DNA from 3 places in the Streptomyces sp. NPDC007157 genome. Region 2 is predicted to be linked to each of the others. Evidence: riboswitches for the same ligand, from Rfam matches in the RefSeq annotation. Region 2 holds a riboswitch; each other region holds the start of a gene.
What was found. Region 2 has a riboswitch for S-adenosylmethionine ahead of ABZ642_RS06875 (putative leader peptide). Riboswitches for the same ligand answer to the same signal wherever they lie in the genome.

Region 1: another riboswitch for S-adenosylmethionine. It lies ahead of ABZ642_RS22295 (hypothetical protein); the one in region 2 lies ahead of ABZ642_RS06875 (putative leader peptide).
Region 3: another riboswitch for S-adenosylmethionine. It lies ahead of thrC (threonine synthase); the one in region 2 lies ahead of ABZ642_RS06875 (putative leader peptide).

Annotation. Positions count from the first base shown of each region.
Region 1 covers NZ_JBEYFE010000012.1:14,663-17,932, forward strand. Annotated here, with positions in the region: gene ABZ642_RS22295 (hypothetical protein) at 1,278-1,745, opposite strand; SAM riboswitch class IV at 1,803-1,912, opposite strand; gene ABZ642_RS22300 (DUF3293 domain-containing protein) at 2,165-2,698, shown strand; gene ABZ642_RS22305 (hypothetical protein) at 2,737-2,946, shown strand; gene ABZ642_RS22310 (hypothetical protein) at 3,181-3,270, shown strand, end outside.
Region 2 covers NZ_JBEYFE010000003.1:304,333-307,602, forward strand. Annotated here, with positions in the region: gene ABZ642_RS06870 (MFS transporter) at 1-819, opposite strand, end outside; SAM riboswitch class IV at 1,173-1,286, shown strand; gene ABZ642_RS06875 (putative leader peptide) at 1,322-1,438, shown strand; gene ABZ642_RS06880 (ABC transporter substrate-binding protein) at 1,660-3,270, shown strand, end outside.
Region 3 covers NZ_JBEYFE010000010.1:244,420-247,689, reverse strand. Annotated here, with positions in the region: gene ABZ642_RS20750 (trehalose-6-phosphate synthase) at 1-427, opposite strand, end outside; gene ABZ642_RS20745 (glucosyl-3-phosphoglycerate synthase) at 510-1,454, opposite strand; SAM riboswitch class I at 1,612-1,774, shown strand; gene thrC (threonine synthase) at 1,793-3,079, shown strand; gene ABZ642_RS20735 (MoaD/ThiS family protein) at 3,127-3,270, shown strand, end outside.

The DNA of each region.
Region 1 (3,270 bases), on a different contig from region 2:
GGGTGTCGCCGTCCCTCTACCCCGAAGAGGCGCTGTCGGCAGCGGTGGCGGTAGGAGAGCGGTCAGGCGGTATTCGAGGAGCCGGGCCGGGTGATGGATCGGGACGGCCTCGGACGGCAGGCTGGCCGTGAGGGTGCGCCTGATCTGGTCAGGTGTGGCCGAACGGGCGAGCCACGTCTCGACGGCGGGCACGAGCCGCTGAACGTCCCGCACGGACAGCAGCAGCCGCGAGTCCACGAGGCGCAGGCGGGCCAGAAGCTCGGCCGCAGGACCGGTGAGTCCCGTACCGGCCTCAAGGCCAACAGCTTGCGTAGGCACGGGCGTTGACGACGACGAAGCGGACCGCAGGGCATCCGCAGACTCCGGCACCGTAGCCGGTACGTCGTCGGCAGGGACCGGCACGGCCAAAGGCTCCGGCGGCTCACCTCCAGCCCCTTGGACAGACGCGTCGACCGCCCCGCGCCCCCTCACCGAGCCCCGTACAGCCCCCGGACAGTCCAGGAAGAACGTGCGCGTGGCGATGCGGCCACCGCCGAGCGGCACCCGGCGGCGGACCAGATACCCGGCCTCCTCCAACTCCCTCAACGCCTTGCCGATCGTCACCTCTCCCTCCGAAAAGCGCAGGCTCAGAGCCTTGATGGTCACCGAGGCGCCGTCAGGCAGGGACTGGATGTGCACACCGATGCCGATGGCGGCGGCCGAGAGGCGAGGGTGTTGGGCGAGGTGGTTGCCGACGACGGTGTACCGCTCGGTGTGGCGGTGCCGTACGTGGAGGACTCCGGCGCGGGGTGCGTCCGGTGGGAGTTGCGGAGGCGCGGGCAACGAGTGCTCGGGCGACGGGTACGCGGGCACGGCCGCGTTAGACTGCGGGTCAGCCATTGGGGAAGCTCGACTCTTCCTGAGTGGTCAGGCCCTCGTTGGGATTGCCGTCCTGCCGGGGGCCGTTCTCTGTCTGTGGTTGTGTGCCGCGACCGTACCTCACCCACCCGACCACCTGACGCTTCCGTCACTCGAACGAGTGGCACCCCAACTCGCGTACCGGCAGGGTGGGTTTGGTTGGGTTGGTTGTTTCCCAAAGGCTTTGAAGAACATCGCGCACCACCGGGTCGCGGGACTCCGCGTCCCGGCGCCGACGTGCGCAGTCGTCATCCGGGGCCGGCCGCGGCACACACACCGCGTACAGGCAATCCAACCCCGCTCACACAGTGCCGCCGTAAGCGCGTCGGGCCTGTGCGTGATGACTCACGTACGAACCCGGCCGTCAGCGATCCCAGTCGTCAGAGGAACGCAGCGCCTTCGTCCGCCTCGTATCCCCAACAGAGACCAGGCATGCCGCCATGCGCGCAGGTACAGGTGCCCGTCTCCTCGGCCTCGACGCTCTCCTCGGCTTTCCCTGCCTTCTCGGGCTCTGCGGAGACTGGGTCCACCTGATCCGCCTGATGCGAGGGCGCGTCCCGGCGCGGGTTGAGACAGACAGCCACCAATGTGGCGTCGCCGATACGGCTGTTGCTCAGCCGCTCAGGCACACCGTCCCGCTGTTCGACGGCCCGAGCTTGCAGGGGCCGATCCGAGGTGCGGTAGAAGGCTATGTCGGATCCGCGGTCGAGCCATTGGCCGAAAAGGTCATCGGTCCCCGGCGAACCGAGGCCACTCGCCTCAGCTGTGCGAAACAGTTCCCGAGCGGCGGTGAGGTCGATGACCGGCAGGCCCGCGCGGCGGGGCTCTGTCTCGGAGGGAACGGACATGATGGGGCAGCCTCCCGGAGTCGAAGGACCCCGGTAGCGCACGTGCCGCACCCCGGTGATCTGCGGTTACCCACGCACCACGTGCGTGGATCGGTCGTGTCCCGGGGCATCCACAATGGACCGGACGCCGTCCAGCGAGCCGGGGCTTGGCGCTGGAACTCATGATCGAGCGGAAAAGTAACATCCGTCGCGGGCCCTCGCAATGTGCTCCAAAACCCTTGCTTCACGACCGGATTCGTGGCAACTTGCCGTTCGGCCAGCCCGGCCGAGCACCGCCGGGGGTAGCCATCGGTCGGTTGTCTCCCACACCGTGTGAGTAGCCTTCCAAAGCAACACCGCGCTCCCATGACCCCATGGGAGCAGGCATCGATCTCCCTGCCCGACGTGTAAGGGGGTCCTTCGTTCCGCAGGAGGCCCTTGTGCACGCCGTAGACGCACCCGAAGACGCACCCGACACGCCCCAGAACTGGGAGCTCTACCGTCTCGCAGTCGTGGACATCCACTTCCACGACCGGACCGTACGGGTCGAACCGCGTTCGCCAGGCACGGCCGAGGGGGCCTTCCCGGAACCGGCCGGGGACGCCACCCTTCATGTGATCACGGCCTGGAATCCGCGTGGCCGTACCGCCTCCGCCGAGTACAGCACCCGTGCTCACGGCTTGTTGCTCGACGAGCTCGACCGGCAGCGACTCACCTGGTGGCCCGCGACGGGAGGCGACGCGTGCGGTACGCACGTCGAGGAGAGTGTCGCCGTCGTCGGCTTGAGCGACGGCGCGGCGCGTGAACTGGGCCGACGCTTCGGCCAGGACGCGATCTTCAGCTGGACTCCCGACGCATGGCGGGTGTCCGCGTGCGACAGCAACACCGTCGCCATGAGTGGATGGGCGGCGTTCCCGAGGAGTGATCGGAGGGCATGGCGTCCCCCGGCTGACGGGACTCAGGACGGCCGCTGACCCCGCACGAGCGCCGACGTACGGCAGGAGCGATGACGATGGGCATGTACCCCATGCGGACCCCGGACCACTGTCCCCACTGCGGCAGGACCCTCACCGGCCCGCCGGCCGAGCGGGTCAGAGCCCACGACTTCCCGGCGGAGGTGACGTACGAGACCGACCCTCTGTGCGGTGCGCGCTGGCACGTGTGGGACAAGACGTCTCCACTGCGCCGCCTGGCCCGCTCCTTCGTGGACAGCGCGGACTGACCTCGCGATACTCCGCGGACGACGCGAACGGCAACGCCGTCCGCGGCAGGGATGAAGCCCCGCTACGTCCGGTGGACACAGGACCGCCGGAACTCGGCCGGTGACGCCGAAACGCCCATCGCCCATCGCCCATCGCCCATCGCCCATCGCCCATCGCCCATCGCCCAAGGTCACGATACGTACGAAGCCATATGGATTGTCAGACCCCATGGATAACCTGTCGACGTGTACGACATGACGGACCCGGTGACCGCGCGTCAGGCAGCCAAGGCCGCTGAGCAGGAGCGCCTCGCCCGTGCGCGCGAACGCCGTGACAGCCAGGGG
Region 2 (3,270 bases):
GGCCAGTGCGGTGTTCATGAGGCCGAGTCCCCGGGAACCGACGTCGAAGACGCGCCCGGCGAACAGGGTCAGCGTGGTGGGGAAGTTGACCGCGAAGGTGGCGACCAGGCCGAAGACGGTGAACACACCCACGAGTTCGGGTCGGGCCGCCACATAGCGCAGCCCCTCCGCGCCCGCCCCGGTCCACGGCGGCCTGGAGGCGGCGTGCGTCTCCGGTGACCGTGGCCGGATCGACAGCAGACCCGCGAGGACGACGGTGAAGGACACGGCGTTGAGGGCGAAGACCCATCCGGTTCCGATCGCCCCGATCAGCACACCGGCGATCGCGGGACCGATCAGGCGGGCGGCGTTCAGGGACAGGATGTTCAGGCCCGCCGCTTTCGGGATCAGGGGCCGTCCGACCAGTTCGGTGACGAAGGACAGGCGTGCCGGGTTCTCCACCGTGAACACGCAGCCGAGCGCGAACGACAGGACGTACAGCAGCCACAGCGCGGCATGGCCGGAGAACACGATGACCGTCAGGAGCAGGGCCTGGACCGCGTACAGCGTCTGGGTCCACAGGAGCAGGGTCCGGCGGTCGTACCGGTCGGCGATGACCCCGCCCCACAGGCCGAACAGCAGCACGGGGGCGAACTGGAGTCCGGCGACCCAGCCGAGCGCGGTTCCGCTGTGGGTGAGCGTCAGGACGAACCAGTCCAGCGCGACACCCTGCATGGCGCTGCCGATGTTGGACACCAGGCCCGTGCTCCAGTAGATCCGGTAGTCACGGACCCGCAGCGCGGCGAACACCCCTGCAGGAGCAATGCTGTTGACGGCCATGCCTCTCATTCCGACGGGTTGCGGCGGGGCGGTCGGGTGTGCGCGCGACGGACACGCCGGTGAAAAGGGCCGCGCGGCGTATTCACGCGCTTCGAGGAGAAGGAGGTGAGCTGAGCTGAGGGGAGCTGGTGGTCAGCGACAGGTCTGGTCGAACTGGTCGGCCCGGCGGCCCACCCAGAACGGGTCGAGCAGCACGGCGCGTGCCTGACCTGCGGTCTCCATGGCCGGATCAAAGCACACGACACAAGGTGCGTCCACCACGCGTCCCGGCACTTGAGATGGTCGCATCCGCTCGAACGGGACATCGGTCGCGGCATTGACGTACGACAAAATCGATCCGTACGATCGCCAACGGCATTGAGTGTCAGCGTCAAGCCCTGGCTCGCTGACCGGCAACCCTCCCACGCGGTGGGGTGCTCCAGGTGAAAGCCCGGCGGGTTCACCGATGACTCCCGCAAGCGCGTGGCCCCGTGACGGGGGCCGGAGACGAGGAGGGACCGGCATGCGACACAGCGATGACCCGGCCGCCTCCCCCGCCGACGCCACGGCGTACTCCCGGCTCTCACGCCGGCGCCACATCGATCTGAAGCGCTCGACCAGCTGCCTCTGTCGGGTCTGACCAGGCCCGCCTGCCGCCGGTGACCTCTGTCACCGGCTACGGCCTCTTCGTGCCGCCCTTCCCCTCGCCACCGGTCCCCGGTGTCGTCCACCTGCCCTGCGTTCGCCCTCCGTCTGCACAGCGCCTCCCCCGGCCGGGGCCGCACGCCCCTGCACGGCCGTGCCTCGCGCCCCGACACCCGGCACCCCGTGCCGGGTGACACGAGTAGGAGAAAGCCCTCCGTGACTGCACTTCCGGATTTCAGACCCTCCCGATGGGCGCCCCTGGCCGCGCTCCTGACCACCAGCGTCCTGCTGACCGCGTGCGGTTCGGGCGACGACGGCTCCGGCGGCGGAAGCGGCCCGGCGAAGAACGGCGGAACCCTGACCTTCGCGGTGGGATCCGACGCCGGCTGCGTGGATCCGCAGCAGGTCGGCAGCAACGACACCATCTACTCGGTGCGCCAGATCGTGGACTCCCTGACCGACCAGGACCCGAAGACCGGCAAGATCGTGCCGTGGCTCGCCAAGAGCTGGGACATCAGCACCGACGCGACGACGTTCACGTTCCACCTGCGGTCGGGGGTCACCTTCAGCGACGGCTCCAAGTTGACCGCCCAGGTGGTCAAGGACAACTTCGACGCGGTACCCAAGCTCGGCGCCCTGGGCACCCTCGCCGAGGGCTATCTGAGCGGCGTCAAGAGCACCGCCGTGGTCGACCCGCTCACCGTCAAGGTGTCCTTCAAGCAGCCCAACGCGCAGTTCCTGCAAGCGACTTCGACTCACTCGCTGGGTATCGAGTCGTCGGCGAGCGTGCGGAAGTCCCCGCAGCAGAAGTGCAGTGACGGCGTGGTCGGCTCGGGGCCGTTCGAGCTGAAGCAGTACGTGCAGAACCAGTCGGTCACCCTGGCCAGGCGGACCGGGTACGACTGGGGTTCCTCGCTGTGGTCGAAGAAGGGCGAGGCCTACCTGGACAAGCTGGTGTTCAAGGTCGTGCCCGAGGCGGGAGTGCGGGCCGGCAGTCTCCAGTCCGGGCAGGTGGACGTGATCAGCAGCGTCGGCAAGGCGAACGAGGCGGCGCTCAAGGGCGGCCAGGTCGCCCTGCAGAGCCGGGCCAACCCCGGCGTGGTGTTCGGTCTCGGACTCAACAACTCGCGGCCCCTGCTGAAGGACACGAAGGTGCGCCAGGCGATCCTGGCCGCCGTCGACCGGAAGCAGATCGCCGACACCGTCTTCCCGACCGGCACCCAGCCGGCGACCAGCATCCTGGCGCACACCACGCCCGACTACACGGATCTCTCCTCGGACCTGTCCTTCGACGCGGCCAAGGCCAAGTCCCTGCTGGATCAGGCCGGTTGGAAGGCCGACGGCGACGACGTCCGCACCAAGGGCGGCAAGAAGCTGAGCCTGACCATCACCTGGTTCCCCAACTCCGCCACCAACCAGCCGGCGCTGGAGCTGGTTCAGCAGCAGCTCAAGGCCGTCGGGATCGACGTGGTGCTCAAGCAGCTGCCGGTCACCCAGTTCGCCACCACTCTCCAGTCAGGTGACTTCGACGTGGTGTGGGGGAACGTGACCCGCGCCGACCCCGACATCCTGCGCGGCTCCTTCTCCTCCCAGCTGGGCAACTTCTACCACCTGCCCGCCAGTTCACTGGACACGGCGCTGTCCGCGCAGGCCGCGACCACGGACACCGCGAAGCGCAGGCAGCTGGTCACCGAGGCGCAGCAACTGATCGTGCGGAACGCGTACAACGTGCCGGTCGTGGAGCTCCAGACCCAGCTGGGCGTCGCGAACAAGGTGCACGACCTGGAGTTCGACTCCGGGAGCCGCGTCCAGCTGCACGACACCTGG
Region 3 (3,270 bases), on a different contig from region 2:
GCGCCTCCGCGAACGCCTGGTTGTAGGCCTGGTACGACGCCCACCGCCGCCGGAACTCCGCGTCGAAGACCGGCTCCAGGGGGGTCTGGTAGAGCATGTGGTGGACGAACCAGAGCACCGAGTTCGCGATGCCGTTGTACGCGTCCGAGAACACGTCCGGGTCGATGTCGAGCATCCGGACCTGCTGCCCGCCGGTGTCCCCGGCCGGCAGCCGGCCGCCCTCGGCCCGCCGTACCGCCTCCCGGTCGCCGTCGCTCAGCGCCGCGCACACCCACACCGCGTTCGCGTCCGGCCCGATCGCCGACAGACCCGAGACGAGCCCGCCGCCGCCCCGCTTGGCGTGCAGCGCACCGCCTTCGCCCACTTCATACGAAACCGGGCCGCGGTTGGACGCGACCAGCACCTCAGCACCGCTGGTGGAAGCCATACGCCACAACCTAGCCCGGCCCGGAAACGCTCAAACGTACGGCCGTGCCCGACGCGCCGCCGTATACGGCCGTACGTAGAAGTCACGCCACCCGGCGCTCGGCGTACTCGGCGATCTCCGCCATCGGCGGCCGTTCCTCGGTGTCCACGGAGTAGGTGCGCGGTTCGAAGCCGTCCTCACCGCGTTCGAACTGGGTGAGGGAGGGGCGGATCAGGTGGCCGCGGGCCAGCCGCAGCTGGGCCGTGCGGTAGATCGCGGCGGACATCCGGCCGAGGGCCTGGCCGTCCTGGTGACGGTGTTTGCGGACCCCCACGTCGACCTGGGCGAGGGCGTCCAGGCCCACCAGGTGCAGGGCGTCGACCAGCATGCCCAGCTCCACGCCGTAGCCGACCGGGAAGGGAAGCTGTTCGAGGAGCGAGCGGCGGGCCGCGTACTCGCCGCCGAGCGGCTGGACGAACCCGGCCAGCTGCGGCCAGTGCATGTTCAGCAGCGGGCGGGCCATCAGTTCGGTGACCCGGCCGCCCTGTCCGGCCGAGCCGGCGAGCGGACGGTCGTACATCGCCTTGACCAGGTCCACGTCCGGGTCGGTCAGCAGCGGGCCGACGATCCCGGTGACGAAGTCGGAGGAGAAGTCACGCAGGTCGGCGTCGATGAAGCAGACGATGTCGCCGGTGGTGACCAGGAGGGAGCGCCAGAGCACCTCGCCCTTGCCGGGGACGGCGGGGATGCGCGGCAGGATCGTGTCGCGGTGCACGACCCGGGCGCCGGCCGCCGCGGCCACCGCCGCCGTACGGTCGGTGGAACCGGAGTCGACGACCACGATCTCGTCGACGAGCGGCGCCTGCCGCATCAGGTCGTGACGGATGATCGCGACGATGTCGCCGACGGTCGCCTCCTCGTTGAGCGCGGGCAGCACCACGGAGACGGACTGCCCGGTGCGCTGCTTGGCGGCGAGTATCCGGTGCAGCGGGCGATCGTTCATGGACCAGGAGCGGGTGGCCAGCCAGCGCTCGACTTCTTCCAGCACAGTCAGCGGCTCCTCACTGTCACGATCACACTGCGAGGTGTGATCCATCTCGCGGTTCGGACGACACTCTCAACTGTCCTGGCCTTCGGTTACAGTCTTGAACAACGCCGATGACCATCGCATGTCCTGGGGTCACCGGTCGTTGACAACCGCATACCGCTCATCCAGAGGGGCAGAGGGATACGGCCCGATGAAGCCCCGGCAACCCTCCAGTCGGTTACTCGTGGATCGCTGATCACTGTCGATCACTCGCGAGGCTCCCGGCTAGGGAAGGTGCCAAATCCGTCTCACGGCGAGATGCGTCGTGAGGAAGATGAGGAGAAAGGGCCTCGCCTCACATGGCTGTGCAGACTGCTGCGACCACCACCGACTCCACGACCGTCGACCTCGGTCCCGCCACTGCCCTGAGCTGCCGCGAGTGCGGCCACCGGGTGCCGCTCGGCCCGGTGTTCGCCTGCGAGGAGTGTTTCGGCCCGCTCGAGATCGCGTACGACTTCTCGGCCTACGACACCGAGGAGCTGCGGAAGCGGATCGAAGCGGGTCCCGCGAACATCTGGCGTTACGCGCCGCTGCTGCCCGTCCCCGCGGACGTGGCGACCAAGCCGAACATCAACCCGGGCTGGACCAAGCTCGTCCAGGCCGACAACCTGGCGAAGGAACTGGGCGTCACCGGCGGCCTGTACGTCAAGGACGACTCCGGCAACCCGACGCACTCCTTCAAGGACCGGGTCGTCGCCCAGGCCGTCGAGGCCGCGCGCGCCTTCGGCTACACCACCCTCTCCTGCTCCTCCACCGGCAACCTGGCCGGCGCGGTCGGTGCCGCCGCCGCCCGGGCCGGCTTCCGCTCCTGTGTGTTCATCCCGCACGACCTGGAGCAGGGCAAGATCGTCATGGCCGCGATCTACGGCGGCGAGCTCGTCGGCATCGAGGGCAACTACGACGATGTGAACCGTTTCTGCTCCGAGCTGATCGGTGACTCGGCCGGCGAGGGCTGGGGCTTCGTCAACGTCAACCTGCGGCCGTACTACGCGGAGGGCTCCAAGACCCTGGCGTACGAGATCTGCGAGCAGCTCGGCTGGCGGCTCCCGGACCAGCTGGTCGTTCCGATCGCCTCCGGCTCGCAGCTCACGAAGATCGACAAGGGGCTGCAGGAGCTGATCAAGCTCGGGCTCGTCGAGGACAAGCCGTACAAGATCTTCGGCGCGCAGGCCGAGGGGTGCTCGCCGGTGTCGGTGGCGTACAAGGCGGGCCACGACGTGGTGCGGCCGCAGAAGCCGAACACCATCGCCAAGTCGCTGGCCATCGGCAACCCGGCCGACGGGCCGTACGTCCTGGACATCGCGCGCCGTACCGGCGGTGCGGTGGAGGACGTCACCGACGAGCAGGTCGTCGACGCGATCAAGCTGCTCGCGCGGACCGAGGGAATCTTCGCGGAGACCGCGGGCGGGGTGACGGTCGGAGTCACCAGGAAGCTCATCGAGAATGGGCTGATCGATCCGGCGAAGTCGATCGTTGTACTCAACACGGGTGATGGACTGAAGACGCTGGACGCCGTGGCCGGGACGGGGCTCACGGCGACCATCCGTCCGAATCTCGAGTCTTTCCGCGAGGCCGGGCTCGCCTGAGTCAGCCGTAGAAAAACAGGGCGTTGCCCCCGATCGGAGGTTCAAACGTGAGCGTCACCGTTCGCATCCCCACCATCCTGCGCACCTACACCGGTGGTCAGGCAGAAGTCAGCGCCGAAGGCGGCACCCTCGGCGAGGTCATCTCCGACCTGGAGAAGAACCACACCGGGATCGCCGCCCGTGTTCTCGAC